DNA from 4 places in the Paenibacillus sp. FSL M7-0134 genome. Region 2 is predicted to be linked to each of the others. Evidence: riboswitches for the same ligand, from Rfam matches in the RefSeq annotation. Region 2 holds a riboswitch; each other region holds the start of a gene.
The links. A riboswitch is a leader RNA that binds a small molecule or an ion and turns the genes downstream of it on or off. The one in region 2 is predicted to bind thiamine pyrophosphate.
Positions count from the first base shown of each region.

Region 1: another riboswitch for thiamine pyrophosphate. It lies ahead of NSQ58_RS18415 (ECF transporter S component); the one in region 2 lies ahead of thiC (phosphomethylpyrimidine synthase ThiC).
Region 3: another riboswitch for thiamine pyrophosphate. It lies ahead of NSQ58_RS14595 (thiamine phosphate synthase); the one in region 2 lies ahead of thiC (phosphomethylpyrimidine synthase ThiC).
Region 4: another riboswitch for thiamine pyrophosphate. It lies ahead of NSQ58_RS16010 (ABC transporter substrate-binding protein); the one in region 2 lies ahead of thiC (phosphomethylpyrimidine synthase ThiC).

Region 1 is NZ_JBBOXV010000002.1:585,703-590,993, forward strand. Features, by position in the region: gene NSQ58_RS18405 (polynucleotide kinase-phosphatase) at 1-763, shown strand, start outside; gene NSQ58_RS18410 (TatD family hydrolase) at 784-1,581, shown strand; TPP riboswitch at 1,626-1,735, shown strand; gene NSQ58_RS18415 (ECF transporter S component) at 1,985-2,581, shown strand; gene NSQ58_RS18420 (ABC transporter ATP-binding protein) at 2,581-4,044, shown strand; gene NSQ58_RS18425 (energy-coupling factor transporter transmembrane component T family protein) at 4,019-4,810, shown strand; gene NSQ58_RS18430 (methionine ABC transporter ATP-binding protein) at 4,950-5,291, shown strand, end outside.
Region 2 is NZ_JBBOXV010000002.1:403,871-409,161, reverse strand. Features, by position in the region: gene NSQ58_RS17560 (hypothetical protein) at 346-498, shown strand; gene thiC (phosphomethylpyrimidine synthase ThiC) at 620-2,464, opposite strand; TPP riboswitch at 2,652-2,764, opposite strand; gene NSQ58_RS17550 (IclR family transcriptional regulator) at 2,920-3,663, opposite strand; gene NSQ58_RS17545 (alpha/beta hydrolase) at 3,962-4,999, shown strand; gene NSQ58_RS17540 (Fe-Mn family superoxide dismutase) at 5,253-5,291, shown strand, end outside.
Region 3 is NZ_JBBOXV010000001.1:3,235,584-3,240,874, reverse strand. Features, by position in the region: gene NSQ58_RS14610 (thiazole synthase) at 1-272, opposite strand, end outside; gene thiS (sulfur carrier protein ThiS) at 275-478, opposite strand; gene thiO (glycine oxidase ThiO) at 475-1,623, opposite strand; gene NSQ58_RS14595 (thiamine phosphate synthase) at 1,688-2,281, opposite strand; TPP riboswitch at 2,546-2,654, opposite strand; gene NSQ58_RS14590 (ABC-F family ATP-binding cassette domain-containing protein) at 2,748-4,301, opposite strand; gene NSQ58_RS14585 (hypothetical protein) at 4,485-5,291, opposite strand, start outside.
Region 4 is NZ_JBBOXV010000002.1:53,988-59,278, reverse strand. Features, by position in the region: gene NSQ58_RS16020 (bifunctional 2',3'-cyclic-nucleotide 2'-phosphodiesterase/3'-nucleotidase) at 1-2,025, opposite strand, end outside; gene NSQ58_RS16015 (pyridoxamine 5'-phosphate oxidase family protein) at 2,247-2,681, opposite strand; TPP riboswitch at 2,952-3,061, shown strand; gene NSQ58_RS16010 (ABC transporter substrate-binding protein) at 3,253-4,296, shown strand; gene NSQ58_RS16005 (hypothetical protein) at 4,304-4,486, opposite strand; gene NSQ58_RS16000 (MTH1187 family thiamine-binding protein) at 4,729-5,022, shown strand; gene NSQ58_RS15995 (ABC transporter permease) at 5,019-5,291, shown strand, end outside.

The DNA.
Region 1 (5,291 bases), 180 kb from region 2:
TTTTGTATTGCTGGATGCGGAAATTGTACCGTGGAATCTCAAGGCTCGGGAACTGATTGCTGCACAGTATGCGCATGTGGGGGAGGCAGCTCTGTTGGATCGCAGTAAGCTGGTAGACAAGCTGAAGCAGGCGAAGGTTGCAGGTCGAGAGGTTGGAGACTGGTTGGAGGAAATGGAACAGAAGTACGCGAATGCCGTAACGTTTCAAGATGCTTTTCAAAAATATTGCTGGGATGTGGACGGTCTGGATGAAATTCGTATTGCACCGTTCCATACACTGGCACACAGCGGAAAGACTTTTTTCGACCATTCTCATATTTGGCATATGGAGCAAAACCGGGAGCTCGCTGGGCTGTCTTCCCTGTTTATGGAGACAGAGTACCGCGTTATCACGGACGAAGCAAGCGAGGAAGAGGTCATTCGCTGGTGGAACGAGATGACAGAGGATGGTCATGAAGGGATTGTGATCAAGCCGGAACGCTTTTTGATGAAAAATCGGGACAAGATGATTCAGCCTGCAATCAAGGTGAGAGGCCAGAAGTATTTGCACATCATTTACGGTATGGATTATCTTGCCCCTGAGAATTTAAAGCGTCTGAAGCAGCGTCGAACGAACAAAAAGGAGCGTCATGCCCTGATGGAAGGAGCGCTTGGTATGGAAGGCGTGGAACGTTTTGTCCGCAAGGATACGGTGGATCGTATTCATGAATGCGTCCTTGCCGCGCTATCTCTGGAATCGGAGCCGATTGATCCGAGATTGTAGTTTGCGAAGGAGGGATTGAGATGGAAAGGGGTACACCGTTAATTGATATTGGCGTGAACTTGATGCACCGTTCGTTTCATGCGGATCGGGAACAGGTGGTAGAGAGAGCAGCAGCTGTAGGGATTTCACCCCTGATTATTACCGGGACCAGTGTCCGCAGCAGTCGGGAGGCTTCTCAGTATGCAGCACGTTATCCGGGCAAGCTGTATGCGACAGCTGGCGTGCATCCCCATGATGCCAAAGACTGCAGCGCAGATACGATTCAGCAGCTCCGCCAGCTGGCGAGTCAGCCGCAGGTCGTATCCATAGGGGAATGCGGATTGGACTATAACCGTGATTTTTCGCCGCGCGATGTGCAGCGCCGATGGTTTGGGGAGCAAATCCAACTGGCGGGTGAGCTAAATATGCCGTTATTTCTGCATGAACGAGATGCACATGAGGATTTTGTTGCTATGCTGCGGGAATATCAAGGGCTTGTCGATAAAGCAGTGGTGCATTGTTTTACAGGCACGGAACAAGAATTGCATACGTATGTAGAGATGGGACTGTATATCGGGATCACCGGCTGGATTTGCGACGAACGGCGTGGCAAACATCTGCGTGAACTGGTCAGAGATATTCCCTTGGACCGTCTGATGATTGAAACGGATGCTCCATTTTTGACCCCGCGTAATTTGCCCGTGAAGCCCAAAGAAGGGCGTAATGAGTCGATGTATCTCGCTCACATTGCTGCTACGATAGCCGAATGTACAGGCCGAAGCATGATGGAGATCGAAATCGCCACGACGGAGACAGCCAAACGTTTCTTCGGATTATAGGATTGTCAAAGCCATAGATGTGGTATATATTATAGTGAATTAAAAAAGCATTGTCGGGAGCTTGAGAAAGTCAGGCTGAGAGGGTGGCCCTTGCCACTGACCGTGAAATCTGATCTGGGTAATGCCAGCGTAGAGAAACCAAGAACACTATACAGGAATGCCGCTTGTTTCGCGGTTGTCGATAGATACAATGTATGTCCTAGCATTTTACCTTGACCCTGACTTTGGCTTGGTATCAGTGTAGTAGCTTAGACTACTGGTTATATAAGGCATATCGACGAATGATGTTTTGTATGGTGCTTCACCTTTTACTGCGCATAAAGCTTGCCTGGAGATTCAGCTCCAGACAAGCTTTTTTTTATGGCCAAGAGGCCAATTATAAGGATAAGGGGAGCACGCAATAATGAATACTGCTGTAAGAGCGTCCAAAGGGTTGAAGCTGACTGATATTTTGGTCACGATTGTGATCGCTGTTGTGTTCGGGTTAGTCTACAAAATATGGGGACCTGCCTATGATTTGATGAAACCATTCGGTCTACACGCCGAGCAACTGATGTATGGCATGTGGTTTATGGCAGGCACGTTTGCTTATCTCATCATTCGCAAGCCGGGTGTTGCAATTTTGGCAGAGGTGGCAGCGGCAACGGTCAGTGCTTTTTTGGGAAGCGAATGGGGGATGTCCACTTTGTACTATGGCCTGCTGCAAGGCTTGGGAGCGGAGCTGTTTTTTGCAGCTTTTCTGTATCGGAACGCAAACTTGTGGGTTGCTTCGCTAGCTGCGGCCGGGGCGGCTGTCGCTTCTCTAATTTTAGACTTCAGCTACGGGTATATTGATCAGCTTTCGACCTGGAACTATGTTTTGTATATTGGTTTTCGCATGATTGGCAGCATTGTGATTGCCGGGGTATTCGCGTTCTATCTGGCTAGGGCATTGGAGGTAACCGGAGTCACGCGAAGTTTGAGACCCGCAACGGAACAAGATTATAAGGGGCTGGATTGATGAGCCAGGCAACCGAAGATGTGGTGGCTTCGATCACCCGTCTTCGGTTGAAATTCCCCGGTGAGCAGGAGCTGCTTTTTCACAATATGTCTTTGTCTGTCCGCAAGGGGGAAAAGCTGCTGTTGCTGGGACCGAGTGGATGCGGTAAATCAACGCTGCTCCAAGTGTTAAGCGGTCTGATTCCACGCACGATAGAAGTGCCTATGAAATGCGATGCTGCTGTAATCCCAAGTGTCTCAGGTATTGTATTTCAAGATCCTGATACGCAGTTTTGTATGTCATATGCAGACGAGGAACTGGCTTTTGTGTTGGAAAATAATCAGGTTCCTCGTGAGCAGATGCGATCCCGTATTCGCGAGCTGCTGATACAGGTTGGTCTATCAACGGATGATATACACATGCCCATTGGCAGCATGTCACAGGGAATGAAACAGCGGCTGGCGATTGCGTCTGTGCTGGCTATGGAGCCAGAAGTGCTTTTTCTGGATGAGCCCACGGCTTTGTTGGACGAGGAAGGCACTACACAGGTGTGGGATACCATTCGAAACATTTCGGTAGACCAGACACTGGTGATCGTGGAGCATAAAATTAATGAAATTGTCCATGATGTGGACCGGATTGTGGTGCTTTCTGCTCAAGGGGAGATCATTGCGGATGGAAGGGCGGAAGAAGTATTTCATGGGCAGCGGCAGGCATTGTCCGAGTATGGCGTGTGGTACCCGGGAGTATGGAGTGAATCGTCTTCGCCGCGTTGGAGTGAATCAGTGACACAGCAGAATGGTACGGGGAATGGTACAGGGATTGATTTGCTGGAGCTGGAACATTTTAGTGGCCTCCGCGGTTTAAGTTCAGTGATTTATGTGGAGCATGCGCAGGTGAAGCCTGGCGACTGGATTGGCGTGGTCGGTGAAAACGGGGCTGGCAAAAGCTCACTGCTGCTCTCCATGATGCGCTTACTTCGCACACAGGGACGTTATAGCGTGCGCGGAATTGAGGCAGGCAGTACGGAACAACTGGCAGAGCGTATCGGGTTCGCGTTTCAAAATCCCGAGCTGCAATTCGTAGCACACACCGTACGAAAGGAACTAGAGTATTCGTTACCCAAGAGCTTGTTCACCGTTGAACAGTGCCGGGAACGGGTCGATCGGATGCTCGTACAGTTCGGACTGGAGCGGCTGGACGAGCGTCATCCGTATCAGCTTTCATTGGGCCAAAAAAGGCGGTTGAGTATTGCTACGGCTATGATCCGTGAGCCGGAAGTGCTGCTGCTGGATGAACCGACTTTTGGGCAGGATGCGCGTAATACCTTTGTCATGCTGGATATGTTGGAGCAGCTGAGAGCGGCAGGCACGGCCATTGTGATGGTCACGCATGACCCAGAAATTGTCCATCGATATTGTACCGATATATGGCGGATTCAGAAAGGGGAACTACAGTATGAACCTGTCCTTTCCCCATCATAAAACATGGCTGCATCGTGTGAATCCGGGCCTAAAGCTCGTTATGTTTTCCATACTGTTTGTGGTCGTTATAGTCATTCATGATCCGAATGTCATGTTTAATGTTGCGTGTGCTATGTTGCTGCTGCTTGTCTGGTCAGGCCATCCATGGAAGCGGCTGCTGCTGTATGGATCTCCCTTTATATTGGTGTTTATTTCAACCTCAACGGGCATGATGATGTTCGGCAAAGGGGTGACGACCTGGTGGACATGGGGCCTGATCCATATTACGCAGGAAAGCTTTTATCGGGGTATACATCTGGGCTTTCGTGCGCTGAGTATGGCGGCGGTAGGGTTGCTGTTTGGTTTAACGACTCGTCCAGTGGACCTTTTTTATTCACTGATGCAGCAATGGAGGCTCTCTCCGAAGTATGCGTATAGCTTTTTGGCAGCCATGCGGTTGATGCCCATGATGGTGGAGGAATTCCAGGCATTGAGACAAGCCCATCGTATTCGAGGTTTACATCAGCATGTGTCCAAATGGAATATGTATGCCACGCTTCGCAGGTATGCAATTCCGCTGCTCGCTCAAAGTATCCGGCGTGCACAGCGAATTGCTATTGCCATGGAAGCCAAGGGTTTTACTAATGAAACCAAACGCACGTATTATTATGCGATTGGCTATTCGGCTGTAGATATTGTGTTCATATTCTATTTTGTCATAATGCTTACGCTGGCTTGGGGACTCGGTATCTGCTTTCCTTACGTGGGGGTGTGGGATGTACGTTAATTGTTGTCAAAAGGCTTTGCCCGTTTTCTGCTCTGTGGTATATTAATGCAATGGGAATTGACGGCTCGTACAGACCCGCCTGGGCTGGCGGGCTTATTACATTTTCCCTGAGAAATGGATCATCAGGAGGCCAGGTTTCATGATTACGCTGCATCAGGTAAGCAAGCATTATACCACCTCAAGCGGCCAATTTCATGCGGTTCAATCCGTGTCCCTTCAAGTGGAGGAGGGGGAAATTCACGGTATCATAGGTGCCAGCGGTGCCGGTAAGTCTACGTTGCTCCGGTTGATGAATGTATTGGAAAGGCCGGATGAGGGAAACGTGGTTGTAAACGGGGAAGATTTGACTCGCATGCCGGAAAAACGTCTCCGTGAAGCGCGGCGATCGATAGGGATGATTTTTCAGCATTATCATCTTGTTCACAATCGGACGGTCAGTGGAAATGTGGCAATGTCGTTGGAGCTGGCAGGTGTCGCGAAA
Region 2 (5,291 bases):
TCCTGACTTGGATTCCGCAAAATTCTCCTTTTACAAGGTTATTCGACAAAATAACACAATCCCGACTACTAAACTAAGAAAACGGGCCTCTAGCCCTTGTTTTAGACCTAGGCACATTTTCCTCTAAAACGACCATCCTCCTAATCGACATTTTGGACACATATGACCATCTTCCTGTTTTATGTCAAAAGCGTTTTACTTTGAAAAAATGTGGGTATAATGATTGAAACATTACCAAGCAACCTACATAGCATCACGACATCAAGTACATACAAATAGTCCTATACAGACGTCCTAAGCAACTCAATCTGAATTTGACAATATGGAATTGGAGGAATGACCTACATGAATACAATGAACTTAACCGTCCACACCCTGATGCCCTTTCACCACCAATACCAACGTGCCAACGCGGTGAGTATGCAGAAGAAAGAAGATAGCTCGGAGAAGAAGCTCAGCTTTCAGGACATTTTGAATGAAAAAATGGGTAAAAAATAAGGCGCCGTTTATCCGGTTGCAAGATCCCGCTTTACATAAGCTAAAAAGCCGTAGTTCCCTACATCGACTGTAGAGAACCACGGCTTTTTTAATTCATTTTTCCTAAACTCACACGTTCGTTTTACTGACCTCCATCCCGATACTGCTCTGCCTTCTCACGCATCCCGGCAGCTACTGCTTCTTGAGTGTTCAGCCCCTTATCCGCTGCATAAGCGCGAATGTCCTGCGTAATGCGCATACTACAAAATTTGGGACCACACATCGAGCAGAAATGTGCTTCCTTGGCGCCCTCTGCCGGTAGCGTTTCATCATGGTAGGACAAGGCCCGCTCGGGATCAAGCGACAGATTGAACTGGTCCCGCCACCGGAACTCAAAGCGTGCCTTGGACAAAGCATCATCCCGCTGCTGTGCCCGTGGATGACCCTTCGCCAGATCGGCAGCATGTGCCGCAATTTTGTAGGTAATGACACCCTCACGGACATCATCCTTATTGGGCAGACCCAAATGCTCCTTAGGCGTAACATAACACAGCATGGACGTCCCGAACCAACCGATCATCGCCGCCCCGATGGCTGAGGTAATATGATCATATCCGGGGGCAATATCCGTCGTGAGCGGTCCCAAGGTATAGAAAGGAGCTTCCTTACAAATCTCCATTTGTAAATCCACATTCTCTTTGATTTTATGCATAGGGACATGTCCTGGCCCTTCAATCATGACCTGAACATCATGCTTCCAGGCGATTTGCGTTAGCTCGCCCAACGTTTCCAGCTCTGCAAACTGTGCTTCATCATTCGCATCATAGATGCTACCCGGACGTAGACCATCCCCGAGAGAAAAGGCCACATCATAGGCTTTCATAATTTCGCAGATTTCTTCAAAATGCGTATACAAAAAATTCTCCTGATGGTGCGCAAGGCACCAGGCTGCCATGATCGACCCACCACGGGATACAATTCCCGTCATTCTATTCGCCGTCATCGGTATATACCTCAGCAATACACCCGCATGAATTGTAAAATAGTCCACTCCCTGCTCCGCCTGCTCAATCAGCGTATCGCGATACAGCTCCCACGTCAGCGCTTCTGCTTCGCCGTTCACCTTTTCAAGTGCCTGATACAGCGGTACAGTCCCAATCGGTACAGGAGAATTCCGAATGATCCATTCACGTGTTGTATGGATATTACGGCCTGTGGACAGGTCCATAACTGTATCCGAGCCCCAACGCACAGCCCAGGTCATTTTCTCCACTTCCTCCTCGATGGAGGAGGTAACCGCAGAATTACCAATGTTCGCATTGATCTTCACGTGAAAATGACGCCCAATGACCATTGGCTCACTTTCCGAGTGATTGATATTCGAAGGCAAAATGGCTCGTCCAGCCGCCAACTCCTGCCGTACAAACTCAGGCTCCACCCCTTCGCGGATCGCCGCAAATTCCATTTCAGGCGTAATGATCCCTTGCCGCGCATAATGCATTTGCGTCACTGTACGACCTTGCGAAGCACGAAGCGGACGGTTGGTCACGCCGGGAAATTCAACTGTCTCCCGTTTGGAGCCAGGTTTCAGTCCATTATCCTCCGGTTTGACGGCGCGTCCCTCGTAAGCCTCCACATCGCCCCGTTCCAGGGCCCAAGCTCGCCGTAATGGAGGCAGGCCCTGACGGATATCGACCTGATAGGCTTCGTCGGTCATGGGACCGCTCGTATCGTACACACGCAATGGCTCATGATGCTCCGTGCCCTGCGGCGTATGTGTAGGATGAAGAGCAATTTCCCGCTCTGGCACGGCAATGTCCGGCCGTGAGCCTTGAATATATACCTTACGGCTCCCTGGAAAGGGCGTTACCCCTCTGGCTTGCTCCCCGTTTGTCTTCTCTACCTCAACTTCTTTTGTTCCTACCAATCTTACTTCTGTTGATTTCAATTCTGTTCCTTTTGTTCCTTCTACTTCTGTCGGCTTCATTGTCCATTCCTCCCGTTTCGATGAAATGACACACCGATCCGGAACCATTCCCAGGGTGGCGCTGATCTATGCAAAAAAGCCGGTTCCCTAGGGAACCGGCTAATCTAACGAGGCAGCTATCCAGACAGTACGCATGTGGAATAATCCTATTCCAATGCGCCACTGTAGACAGCAGCCGCGTATACATTTCAATGGCCGATTACTTCCCTACGCTGGTATGATCCAGATCAGGTGCAAAGGGTCCGGAATCTTGCACGATTCCATCTCAGCCCGGCATTACAGGCTCCCCCAGTAACTGTGATACTTCTATTCACATGAGGCGGCTATAACAGATATCCCGCCATCCTTACCAGACTACTTTAAATTTATGGCTTTGGCAACCCTTCTAGGTTCCCTTTACCAAGGAGACGCTCCCCATCAAATCACTTTGCTTGCTTCAACTGTGCTCATTCTTGTTACGGAAGCATAAGTCCCATTTCCTTCGCCGCTTCAATCAAAATCGGAGCAAAGTCATGTAGCGTCTCGGGTGCAAGCCGACTGACCGGACCGGATACAGATAAAGCCGCAGTGACCTGTCCCTTCCGGTTTACAATTGGGGCAGCCACAGCAGCAGCCCCTGGCTCCCGTTCTTCATAGCTGGTCGCATAGCCCTTCTCGCGAATGTCCTGCAGCTGGGCTTTATAGACCTCCGGGTCTACTGAGGACGGCCATTCATCCCCGCTTAGCAGGGCTTCCAGCTCCTGCGGCGGCATAAAGGCTGCCAGCACTTTGCTGGAGGCCCCTACAGCCAGCGGCATACGCGCACCTACAGGCGCAACCCTGCGGATCGCCTGATTGCTCTGCACGGCTTGTATGCGAATACGCATGCTGCCGTCCCGTAAGTACAAGCTGACCGTCTCGCCCAGACGATCACGTAGTCCTTCCATTGCAGGCTGTAACAACACCGCCGGCTCGTCGCTTTGGGACAAGTGCGTGGATAGCTCCCAAATGCGGAAGCCAAGTCGATATTTTTCCGTTTCGGCATTCCGAACGACAAAGCCCCGATCCTCCAACGTAGTCAGCAGCCGATGAACCGTGCTTTTATGTAGACCAATTTTGGAGGCAATCTCCGTCAGGCCAAGATCCGAATCTGCGGTAAAACACAGCAGTATATCAAGTGCACGCTCTACAGCGCGAACGGTTAATTTACGGTCTTCCATCGTGAACCGCTCCTCTTGTATCCATATTCGTTTCACACTATGAAACATGGTTACATAAATTATATAGAATAGTCGCGGCTACTGTAAACCGATGTTTTTGTGACAACCATATTACAGAACGAGAACAAACATCGACAATTCTTTGCATCATTTTTACTTTTCCGGTTCAGGCGTTGACTTTGGATAATCCCCATCATACGATAATAGGTATCTATACGGATCTACACTACTATTTTCAAGTGGAATTATACCTAAATTCTATGAAACGAAGATCAATTTTATATAAGGAGGCTCTTACATGATTTCGACATCCCAGCGCAACGCTCAGCTACAGACCGCTGTTCAGGAGCCGTCCACCCCACTCTTTAATCCCCGTCTGCTGCGGTTCAAGCACGTTGTGATTGCTCTGCTGCTGTCGGTCGTCTTTTTTCTGTTGTTTTGTTTTATTGCCTTGCATGCTTACATCGCATGGGTACTTACGAATCCCACCGTTGCACCACTGTACTCTAATCCGATGCAGGCCAAAAGCATGCCTTATGAGGAAGTCAGCTTCCCTGCCAAGGATGGTAGCCGCATGGTACAAGGCTGGTATATCCCGGCGGATCAATCGCGGAAAACGATTATTTTCAGTCATGGCTATGGGGCTAACCGCGAAGAAAGCTGGATTCCCATGTATGATCTGGCGCATTATGCCCACAGTTTGAACTTTAATGTGGTCATGTTCGATTATGGATTCGCGTCACAAAACAGCAAAGCAGTCGCAACCGGAGGCAAAGCAGAATCCCAACAGCTCCTCGGAGCAATTCAGCTTGCGAAGCAACGCGGCTCGTCGGAGATTATCGTATGGGGCTTCTCCATGGGGGCAGGAACCGCTCTTCAGGCGGGCTTGCAAACCAAGGATGTGGACGCAATGATTTTGGACAGCACCTTCCTGCTGGAGCCAGATACGCTGTACCATAACATTCACAATCAAATTAATCTGCCAAGACATCCGTCTTTGGAAATTCTGGAGTTGCTGTTTCCAGTCTTGAACGGAACCAGCTTGCATCAAATTCCATATCAGGAAGTTAAAAAGGAAAACTATCCGTTCCCGATCATGTTTGTGCATGGTACACAGGATGAAAAAGCTCCTTATCCTATTGCGGAAAAGCTCGCTGCCAATCAAACCAACCCGCTTTCCAGTGTATGGATTGTTAAAAACGGGATACATGAGCTTATTTTCAGAGAGCACCCTCGTGAATATTTGCGACGGGTATCGACGTTTCTAAGCAGTGTACAGGAGCTGGAGGACAAGAAAACCATCGCTGATGCCCACAAACAAACGACTACGAAGTAAATTTTTCGAAGAACTGTATTCTATTCTTCGCCTGGAAGAAGCCTGCCTATGGACACTTAACCCGTGCCGTAGCTGGGCTTCTTTTTCGTTTTCCATGGGTATTCATTGTTTTACGTAACAGATGTGACCGGATTAAGGGAGTTCATAGACATATTCCTGATGAGACAGCGAATATACTGGGTACGTATGCATCCAGGGCAGATCTGCCAGATCCGCCGGATAGCCATAGTAGGATACGGGAGGTAAAAAAACGATGCTGAGTACTTATGGGTCTTTCCTGCCCTTACGTGTG
Region 3 (5,291 bases), on a different contig from region 2:
AAGCCGGAGGCTTTTGCCAATTGGGCAATACGAATGGCCTCCTCTGCTGTTGTAGCCCCTGCTGTGTTGGGAAGAAGTGTATATCGGCTCAAATCCAGCATATCGAGAAAATGCTGCTTATCCCGTTCCTCCAAGTTCAATCTCCGTACAGCAAACGTCAATATTTCCGTCTCAGCAGCCTCTACGGCTTGGGATTGGATATCCAGATCAGTGAATTTTCCTGTTCCCAACAACAACCTTGAGGTAAAAGATGCTTTTCCAATGGTTAACATGATCAACCGCCTCCCACAAAATGTACAATCTCTAGGCAATCTCCATCCTTCAGTACTGCTTCATCATGATCTTCACGGGTCAATATACGCCGATTCAGCTCTACCACTACAGTTTTCACCTTTACATCAAGCTCATGTAGCAATTGATCCACATGAGTGATTCGATTAGAAAAGGTCAGGCTCTGGCCGTTAATCGTCAGCTTCATAAGCTTTCCTCCTTGAGGAGCTCAGAAGAAAATCTACTTATCCCAAGTTCAGCTGCACCAGCCCCATTAAGCATAGCTGCCAGCGCACGCCCGGTAGCATCACTCAGCAGGACACCGTTGCGATAATGCCCGACGGCAGCATATACGCCCTCGACCCCAGGGACAGTGCCTATAAAAGGATGACCTGATGCGGCCTGCGGACGTAAGCCCGCCCAAGTGCGTATAAAAGAAGCTTCACGGACGCGCGGCAGCCAAGCAGAGGCACGTGCCAGCAACCCCTCCAAGCCTCCTACGGTCACCTCTTCGTCATATTGATGCGGAAGGCTCGTTGCCCCAATCCAAAGCTCGTTATTCTGTTTAGGCACGAGGTAAATATCATCAGCATAAATGGTGTATTCTAACGGGTGATCCTTCAAGGAGACCGCTACCGCTTCGCCCTTGACCGGATAAAGTGGATATTCAAATCCAACCTGCGCTAGCAATTTCATGCTATCCAAGCCTCCAGCAATAATGACCTGATCGCAGGAAAAAAAGCCACTATGTGTTCGAACACCGCAAACTCGACCATTCTGTATGACCAGTTGCTCTGCCTGTGTACCAGACCATACCGTTGCCCCCAGCACCGCAGCAGCACCTGCATAAGCACGGCAAAGCTGGACAGGAGCCACTTGTGTCTCCTTTGAACGATATATTGCCCCGATCGCTTGTTCATCCAAACCTGGAATTCGTCGGGCCAATTCCCTCGCATCCCACCAGATAGGACAATCATCCTCTCGCGTTTTAGCAGCTTTCCAGCGTTTTTGGCCTTCAGTTTCCGTACGGAAAGGGGTCACAAATCCTTCTGTACGGAATTCCACCGAAATACCCGACAAACGCTCCAGATCACAGACAAGCTCAGGGAATGCGTCTCGACTTATGCGAGCAAATCGTGCCAGCTCAGAGTCGGTGAACTCTTCACTTTCCGCTGCCAGCATTCCAACCGCTGCTCCTGAGGCTCCCTCACCCGGGATCAATCGTTCCAGCAAGATCGTACTTCTTCCCTCCTTGGCCACATGATAAGCAATGGAACTGCCGATGACACCTCCACCTATGACCAAGCATTCAGCGTGTCCTATCGCTCTTGCCTCTGTGTGTATCTTTGGCATTTGTTTCGTGTCTCCTCTCCATAAACCATTCTGCTTTCAGCTTGCCTCTACTCTCGTTTTCTCGCTACAGGCTGTGAACTACAAGATCTGCCATTCGCCTATATTCCATCGCAGCTGCAACGGGCGACTCAGCCTTCCATATACCAGACATCACCGCAATTCCGCTTGCTCCGGCCCTATAAAGCTCCGGGATATGGTGCGGTTGTATGCCGCCCAGCGCGATCACCGGAATGTTCGACAGCCTGCAAATATGTTCAAGCTGAGCTAAACCCCGCGGTACAATACCGGGCTTACAATGGGTCTCATATACGTGACCATAAAGTACATAGTCCGCTCCTGCCCGCTCGGCAGTCTGCGCCTCCTCCAAGGAATGCACAGATACTCCACAGCGTGTACCCTTTGGAAGCAGGCTTTTCACATCCGCTACAGGTAATCCATTAGCTGGTAGCTGGACGGCTCCAACCAAAGTAAGTAAAGCTACATCCACACGATCATTTACTACAATTTGTTGCAAAGAAACTCCCTGCTCCACCATGCTGCGAGTCAAAGAAAGCAATGCAGAGGCACCATTCTGTTTTAAACGCGCGTGTACATAATGAACATACGGACAAATCACAGCAGCCACTTGGGCTGCTTGTGCAAAAGTGCCCTTTTCCATCGAAATTGCGTGTAATTCGATTTTGTCTTCACCTCACATTGGACTAATGGATCTAAGCTTAGTCAGCCACGTCTACCAGCAGTAATGAAAGGGGATTGTATGTGAATCGTCTACGGAAGCTCGAACAACTTAAAGTGAACGAAACGCAAAAAAACCACTTCCCCAAGGAAGTGGTTTAACGAACGTCCAATAATCGAACGGACAATGATATCCGTATACGTGTATCGTCCCACGCACAAACAAAAATAAGATGGTGTTGCCTTGTTTGTACGGCGCTCACTTCCCTACGCTGGCATAACCCAGATCAGGTGCAAAGGGTCCGAAATCCATTTATTCCGTCTCAGCCGCATGGGCGGCTCCCCTAGTGTGACTATTTTATTGTATAAGCTAAAGATAGCTTAGCATATTTTCCTAATTCTGCAAACCCCACTTCGTGTGAAATATGCAGAATTGGATTTAGTTGATGTTAGTTAACTTTACTTGACCACTCTTCCACATTCCACGTTTTGGTTACCCAATCCTCGTAAAAGTCCGGTTCGTGAGATACAAGCAATACGGTCCCTTTGTATTCCTTCAAGGCACGTTTCAGCTCATCCTTAGCTTTAACATCCAAGTGGTTGGTAGGCTCATCGAACAGTACCCAGTTGCTTTCACGCATTAACAGTTTGCAAAGACGGACTTTAGCCTGTTCTCCACCACTGAGCGCAGATAGCGGACGCGTGATATGCTCATTCTTTAAACCGCAACGCGCCAAATGCGCTCGTACTTCATGCTGGTTCAAATGTGGGAATTCATTCCACACATCGTCAATCGGTGTAATTTTCTCCGCCTTTACTTCCTGCTCAAAATAAGCGGGCTGCAAAAAATCACCTTGATAGGTTTTTCCACTGATTGGCGGTATTTTTCCCAATATGGTTTTGAGCAATGTCGATTTACCGACACCGTTGTAGCCAACAATAGCAATCTTTTCGCCACGTTCAATCGTCATGGACATTTTAGGCAAAAGGGCATGCGTATAACCAATCTCAAAATCAATACCCTCAAATACCGTCTTTCCGCTTGCACGTGCTTCTTTGAATTGAAAGGTTGGCTTCGCAGCTTCTTCAGGCTTATCTATACGTTCGATCCGATCAAGTTGCTTTTCACGGCTCTTTGCTCGGCCTGATGTAGAGGCACGCGCTTTATTACGCTGAATAAAATCTTCCTGTTTCTTAATAAAGTCCTGTTGCTTCTCATAAGCATCAATATGCTGAGCTTTGTTCAGATCCGCCATTTCAAGAAACTTTTCATAGTTAGCTGAATAACGGGTCATCTTGGCAAATTCAAGATGGTAAATAACATTAACGACCTGGTTCATAAACTCAGTATCATGTGAAATAAGAATAAAAGCATAGGGATAATCCTTCAAATAGCGCGTAAGCCATTCAATATGCTCTACATCCAAATAGTTGGTAGGCTCATCCAGCAGCAGGACATTTGGCTTTTCCAACAGCAACTTAGCAAGAAGCACCTTTGTCCGTTGCCCACCGCTAAGTGCAGATACATCCCGATCCAGTCCTATGGCCGACAGACCTAGTCCATTCGCCATTTCTTCAACCTTCACATCAATGAGGTAAAAATCCCCCATATCCAGTTGCTCCTGAATTTCACCCATCTGTTCCAGCAGCACTTCCAACTCTTCAGGAGAAGCATCCCCCATCTTGTCAGTAATCTGCATCATTTCCTTTTCCAATTCCAACAGAGGAAGAAAAGCGTCTTTCAAAACATCACGTACCGTTTTGCCCGGTGTCAGCTTGGTATGCTGATCCAGATAGCCGTAACGTACACGTGGAGTCCATTCCACTTTACCCTCATCCTTAAGCAATTTTCCAGTCAGAATGTTCATGAGTGTCGATTTACCGACACCGTTAGCTCCTACCAAACCTACACGTTCCCCCGCAAGCAATCGAAAGGAAACATTTTTAAATAATGCGCGGTCCCCAAAGTTGTGAGATACATTTTCTACAGTCAATAAACTCATAAGCTGTTTTTGGCTCCTTATTGTCATCGGCGCTGCCGACTGTTCTTATTTCATATGCATTTCGTTTCTTTCAAAGCTTTATTGTAGCACATTCTGCAACCATATCGGAATATGGAAAACAGCGATTTTTAAGGTTTTTGATATGGATCTGCCTAAAAAAAGAAAAACCACCCATGAAGGTGATTATTTTAAGCCATTATAACATTTGTACTCAAAGTATCCCGCAGCTGCTGCAGATTTTTCATCCGCAAAACGTTCACTCGCTTTAAAGGGAGCTGGACATGAATCTCTATAAAAATATTTCATCCCAGTATCTGGTTCTATGCCGCCTATAATGTCTTGCTTTCTAACGACTCTCCCACCACCAAATCCATAGTTATTGTAATACCTGTCTCCGACCGGAATGCCTTGGATAAACGCGATCAGACCCACATCATCTACTGTGTTGTACCACTCCTCTTGCGGAATGAGCGGTAGCGTGAACGTATAAGTTATGCCGTTACGTGCAGCTTTTTCGTTATGGACATTAATAATTCGCGCCAGGTCCTCTTGGACGCTGCGAACGATGGTGGAACGACGTATTTGCTCAAAAGTTTCTGAATTATTCAGTAAAGATATAGGGGTCTGGTCCTGAAGTTCCTTTTGAAAGCCCTCCACCCACCTGTGATTCCGCGCATCATATGCGTGCACATAATTATCCAAGGTGAACCCCACACTGTTGCCTACTGAATCAACATAGGCATATGGCTTTTTTTCGCTCCATTTGGGACCTATGGCAGCTTGTCCATGCTCGTCGGTATAGGCTTCTGAAGTGAACGCATAATAACCGTCATAATCTAGAATTACAATGGCTGGTATGTAATCCAATAATGCACGTTGTGCTACTATATCCCCATCAATGCCTACATTAAGAAAAAGGGTGTGCAGGAACGTGTGCAGCGCTGCTTCTTTATCTACACGAAAAAACTTATCCGATCCGTATCCGGCCTC
Region 4 (5,291 bases), 350 kb from region 2:
TGTTGCTTTCGCGGGAGCCACAGCTTCCTTTACAGGAGTGGTTGCTGCACTAGGCTTAGCGCCAGCTTTTAAGCTGTATTTGGCAAAGCCGTCTGCCGCGCTGCTCAAGTATGAAATTTGTTGATTTCCTGCCAGCACGTCTTTGGCATCAGGAGAGGACTCGAAAGTAACCTTTGCCTGACCAAAAGGAGCAATAGACCAATTGCCGTCCGCCGATGGATTAATCGTTCCGTTCGTACGGATATAGTCAATAATGACCTGGCGACTTTCATCCGGTGCTGCCATCACAATTCGTTTGCCATCTGGGTTAGCCAGTTTGGATGAGGAAGCACGATAGTTATTGGTAGCTACGATAAATTTCTGCGCAGGATCAATAGCCTTCCCATTGTATTGCAGATCCTTGATACGATGAGCTGAAGAATCAATAATCGTTCCCTTGGCATCATATCGTGCAGGCTGAGTTACATCAATCTGGTAATTCACACCGTCAATGACATCAAAATTGTAGGTTGGGAAATCTTTGTTGATCAGCGATTGCTCCTCAGTTTGCTTTGGATCAATGCGGTTGAACTGACCTGCAGACCACTCCAGCCATTCCTGAATTTCAGCACCGGTCACTTCTACAGCATGAACCGTGTTCGGATACACATACAGGTCGGACACGTTTTTAATCGCTATCGTACCTTCAGGAATGTTGGTGTAATACTCGGCTCCGTTTCGACCACCGGCCTTGAATGGAGCGCCTGCCGACAATACGGGAAGATTTTCGTATTCGGTCCCTTTAAGATGGTTTTGAACATACCATTTCTGTGCATTCGTCACAATTTGAATGGAAGGGTCATCCTGCACTAATGCAAAATAACTGTTAATCGGTGCAGTCGTTGTTCCAACAGGTTGGCGAACATAATCCAGCGTTCCTTGATGCTCTTCCTTGATCGAATCTGTCAGTTTGTAGTCAGGAGTAAACTGCACAGCCTGGTTAGTGGTACTCACAACCGGACGTACTTCAGACTGAGAGTTAGTTACGTTCCACTCGCGATTTCTCTTTTCCAGGCTCAGGTCAATAATACCCAGCTCCTTGCCCCATGAGGAAGCTTCCACAGCCGGTACGCCGTTAATGGTTCCTTTATCTAGATCTACACCCTTCATTTCTTTAAAATCAGGGCCGGGGAAAGATTTATGAGCATGCCCAAACAGAATAGCGTTAATTCCGTCCACCTGGCTTAAATATTTAACGGCATTCTCCATCATTGGCGTTTGCGGCACATCCTCATAACCTGTGTGCGCAAGCACGACAATAATGTCAGCACCTTCCGTCTTCATTTGAGGAATAAACTTTTTCGCCGTTTCCACAATATCCTTCGTAACGACTTTATCCTTCAAATTGGCTTCATCCCACTGCATAATTTGTGGTGTGACCAAACCGATGACGCCCACTCTAAGGATGTGCTCTTGGCCCTTCTCGTCCGTTACCGTTTTATCAAGAATTCGATAAGGGGTAAAATAATTTTTAGTAGCTTGCCCCCCCTTGTCAACATAAACATTCGCATTTACGTAAGGAAAATCGGCTCCCTTGAGCGATTTCTCCAGAAAATCGAGACCGTAGTTGAATTCGTGGTTACCCACTGTCGCCGCATCATAGCCCATCAAGTTCATCATCTTGTAGACTGGATGGACACCGCCTTCTTTTTCATAGGTTTTGTTTCTGGCCATATAATCGCCTAATGGATTGCCCTGTAACAAATCACCGTTATCGAACAGCATGCTGTTTCTTGTTTCACTACGCGCCTGTTGGATCAAACCAGCTGTGCTAATCAAGCCATATTCGTTGGTTTCTTTGTCTGAATAGTAATCATAGTTCATCAGCGACGCATGAATATCCGTTGTTTCCATGATCCGCAAATTCACCGTAGCGCTATCGCGAGAATCGCTAGCTGCCCAGGATGGAGCGGCCGAAAACACCAGCATGCTACAAGCCACAACTGCTGCTGTAAACCCTTTAAACCAATTTTTACGAAATAACAAAATATACCCCTCCTCATTAAGGTGTATGCCTCATATACATACTTTTGCACATATATGTAAGCCTTGAACCCACCATTTCTATTTTAATCCAACGCCAGATAAAAGAGTAGTCATTTACTTAAATTATTTATGAAAAAATAATTAATTTTCTCAAAAAATAAAAAGCCAGCAAACCTCCTAAAAAACTCGGAGATTCACCGGCTTATCCATTTATATTCGTATTACTTCTTCCAAACCTGGCGCTCAGATTGCTGACCCACATACTCAATGCGTGTCGGATTCACGTCCAGAATGACATAATCGGGATCATCCGGTCCGGAAAACCATTCCTTCAAGGAATCGTTCCACACTTGTTTGCGCAGCCCCTCATCAGTTGTGATCTGGACGGTAGCCTCCACTTCTACGACTTCCTTCGTACCGCCAACTTCATAACCCAGCAGCAGATAAGCATTCGGATTGTCCTTTAGCTCCTCTACTTTATGCGTTTTGCGATCTGTCGCCAGATGAATGTTCATTCCATCGTTAAAAAGGGCCATATAGCGTACTTTCGGTTTGCCACCCTCTACCGTACCTAACGAGCAAAATTTGTTGTTATCCAAAGCCTTCACAATGGCTTGTTCCAGTTGGTTGCGATCCAATGTTTCCGTTTTACCCACAGTACAACAACTCCTTTTCACGAATTAGAATTCTCTACGGCCACGCCATTGGGCACCAGCCCATCTGAACCTACTTGCGTAGCTGTTCTGAAAATAACATGACCGGATCGAATCGAATTGATTCATGCTCATTTTCAGATCAAAGCTCACAGTAAAAGTGTACCCTGTCGTTCGGCAAATGAACCGTCACCTCTCCCTTCATGCTGGACAGACCCGCATTCAAGGCATATAATCGTCGTAGTAAACCCGAATAAATGAACCCATTAAACCATACAATGCCAGGGGTGCTGGAATCGGCCGGCTGAGAGTGTGTCCCAAGACACTGACCCTTACAACCTGATCTGGGTAATGCCAGCGTAGGAATGCTTAAGCAAGATGTGCCTTTTTTACATAGGACCATCCCTTACTTTGGTATATACAAGCGCAAGCGTCCCGGAAACTCGGGGCGCTTTTTTTGTTGAAGATTATGTTGTTGGAAAGATCGCATCCGGCAGATGTTATTTTTAGAAAATGGGTAACTTAAGCTGTCTGATTGGACGGATAACGGGTAATTAAAGGAGAGAACACAACGATGAAGCGCATGAAAATGTTAAGCCTGGGACTGATCAGTCTGTGGCTCATGGCCCTGACCCTGACCGCTTGCGGTGGAAGTCCCCCCACATCCCAAGAAGCGGCTCCCGCTACCGACACTCAAACGTCTACTCCGGCAAAGGGGCTCAAAGATGTTAAAGTCGTGCTCGACTGGACACCCAATACGAATCATACGGGACTCTATGTCGCTAAGGACAAAGGATTTTACGAAAAAGCGGGTTTGAATGTCCAAATTGTTCAACCTGGCTCAGGCGGAGCTGATCAAATGGTTGCTTCTAATGCTGCACCTTTTGGTATCAGCTACCAAGAAGGCGTCACACAGGCTCGTACGCAAGGCGTGCCGCTTGTATCCATCGCTGCGGTGATTCAGCATAATACCTCAGGCTTCGCAGCCCCGGTAGATCGTGGAATTAAGAGCCCGAAAGATTTTGAAGGTAAAAAATACGGCGGTTGGGGCTCTCCCGTAGAAGAAGCGGTCATGAAATCCATCATGGATTCAGACAAAGGCGATGTGAGCAAAGTGAAGATCATCAACATGGGCAATGCAGACTATTTTACAGCCGTGAAGCGGGATATCGACTTTGCCTGGATTTTCTACGCATGGACCGGAATCGAGGCCCAGCTTCGAGGTGAGCCATTGGATATGCTGTATGTAAAAGATTATTCCAAAAGCCTCGATTACTATACACCTGTAATTGTGAGCAACGAACAGACAATAAAAAATGATCCCGAGCTGGTCAAAGCGTTCATGGACGCTACCGCACAAGGCTATGAATACACTATCGCTCATCCGGAAGAAGCCGCAGACATCTTAAGCAAAGCTGTACCGGAGCTGGATAAAAAACTGGTACTTGCCAGCCAAAAATGGCTAAGCCCGCGTTATCAGGACGATGCCGCGCAATGGGGTGTGCAAAAACCGGAGGTATGGCAAAACTATTCGGACTGGATGTACGAACGCAAGCTGCTCAGCAAGCCTTTGGAAGTCGATAAAGCCTTCACAAACGGTTTCCTGCCCAAGCGTTGATCATTTGTTAAAACGCTAAATAAGACTGAACTAGAGAAGTGAACGAAGCGCCACTACGCAGTCGGATGGTGCTTCCCATCGCTGCTGTACCCAGATTTCTTTTATGAATATCCAGAGGTTGAAATCTGGGTACAAAGGCGAACGCTAACGCTTGTACAGCACCATTCCGCCCACTTCGTTCTCGTTCCACTTGGTTTATTCTTTAGTTTCTCATATTATCTAAGCGCTAAGTAGGTGCGCTTGTGTGTTAAAAATGCCACACAAACCAGCTTTAAAAATAGGGTGTTTTTAAGGCGGTTGGCAGCGTAGTGGTTCATTTGAATCTGGAGAAGCGCAGCGATCGTAAGATCAAATGAAACGCGAAGCGGTCTCCCCGCCTTAAACCACCATATTTTTTTAATAACACTCCAAATAAAGGACAGGTGAATTTGCATGGCTAACACACTGCTCAGTATTCAAGTAATCCCTAAAACTCCTAATAACGAGGACTCTTACACGTATGTAGATAAGGCGATCGAGGTCATTCAGCGCTCCGGTGTCAAACATCAGGTGAATCCATTGGATACGACCATGGAGGGCGAGCTCGACGAGTTGCTGAAAGTGGTTAAAGAAATGCACGAGGCTTTGACGGAAGCGGGCAGTCCCAGCGTCATTTCACAGATCAAAATCGCACATAACCCACAAGGCATCAGCATGAACAAGCTGACCGAGAAATATCGCCCATGAATCCGAAAGGCAAGAACGCATCCTGGTGGAAAAGCGTATGGCCGCCCTTTGTGGCGGTCCTCTTCTTTTTAGCGGCCTGGCAGGGGGCGGTTTCCTATTTGCATGTTGAATCCTGGCTGCTGCCTGCTCCATCCCTCATCGTACAAGAGGGCATAGCCCAGACGGCGCTGCTTGGTGCCCATACATGGGCTACGATTCGTCTGACACTTGCGGGATTCGCGATAGGGACAGCAACGGGACTGTTGATCGCCATCGTTCTTCATACGATT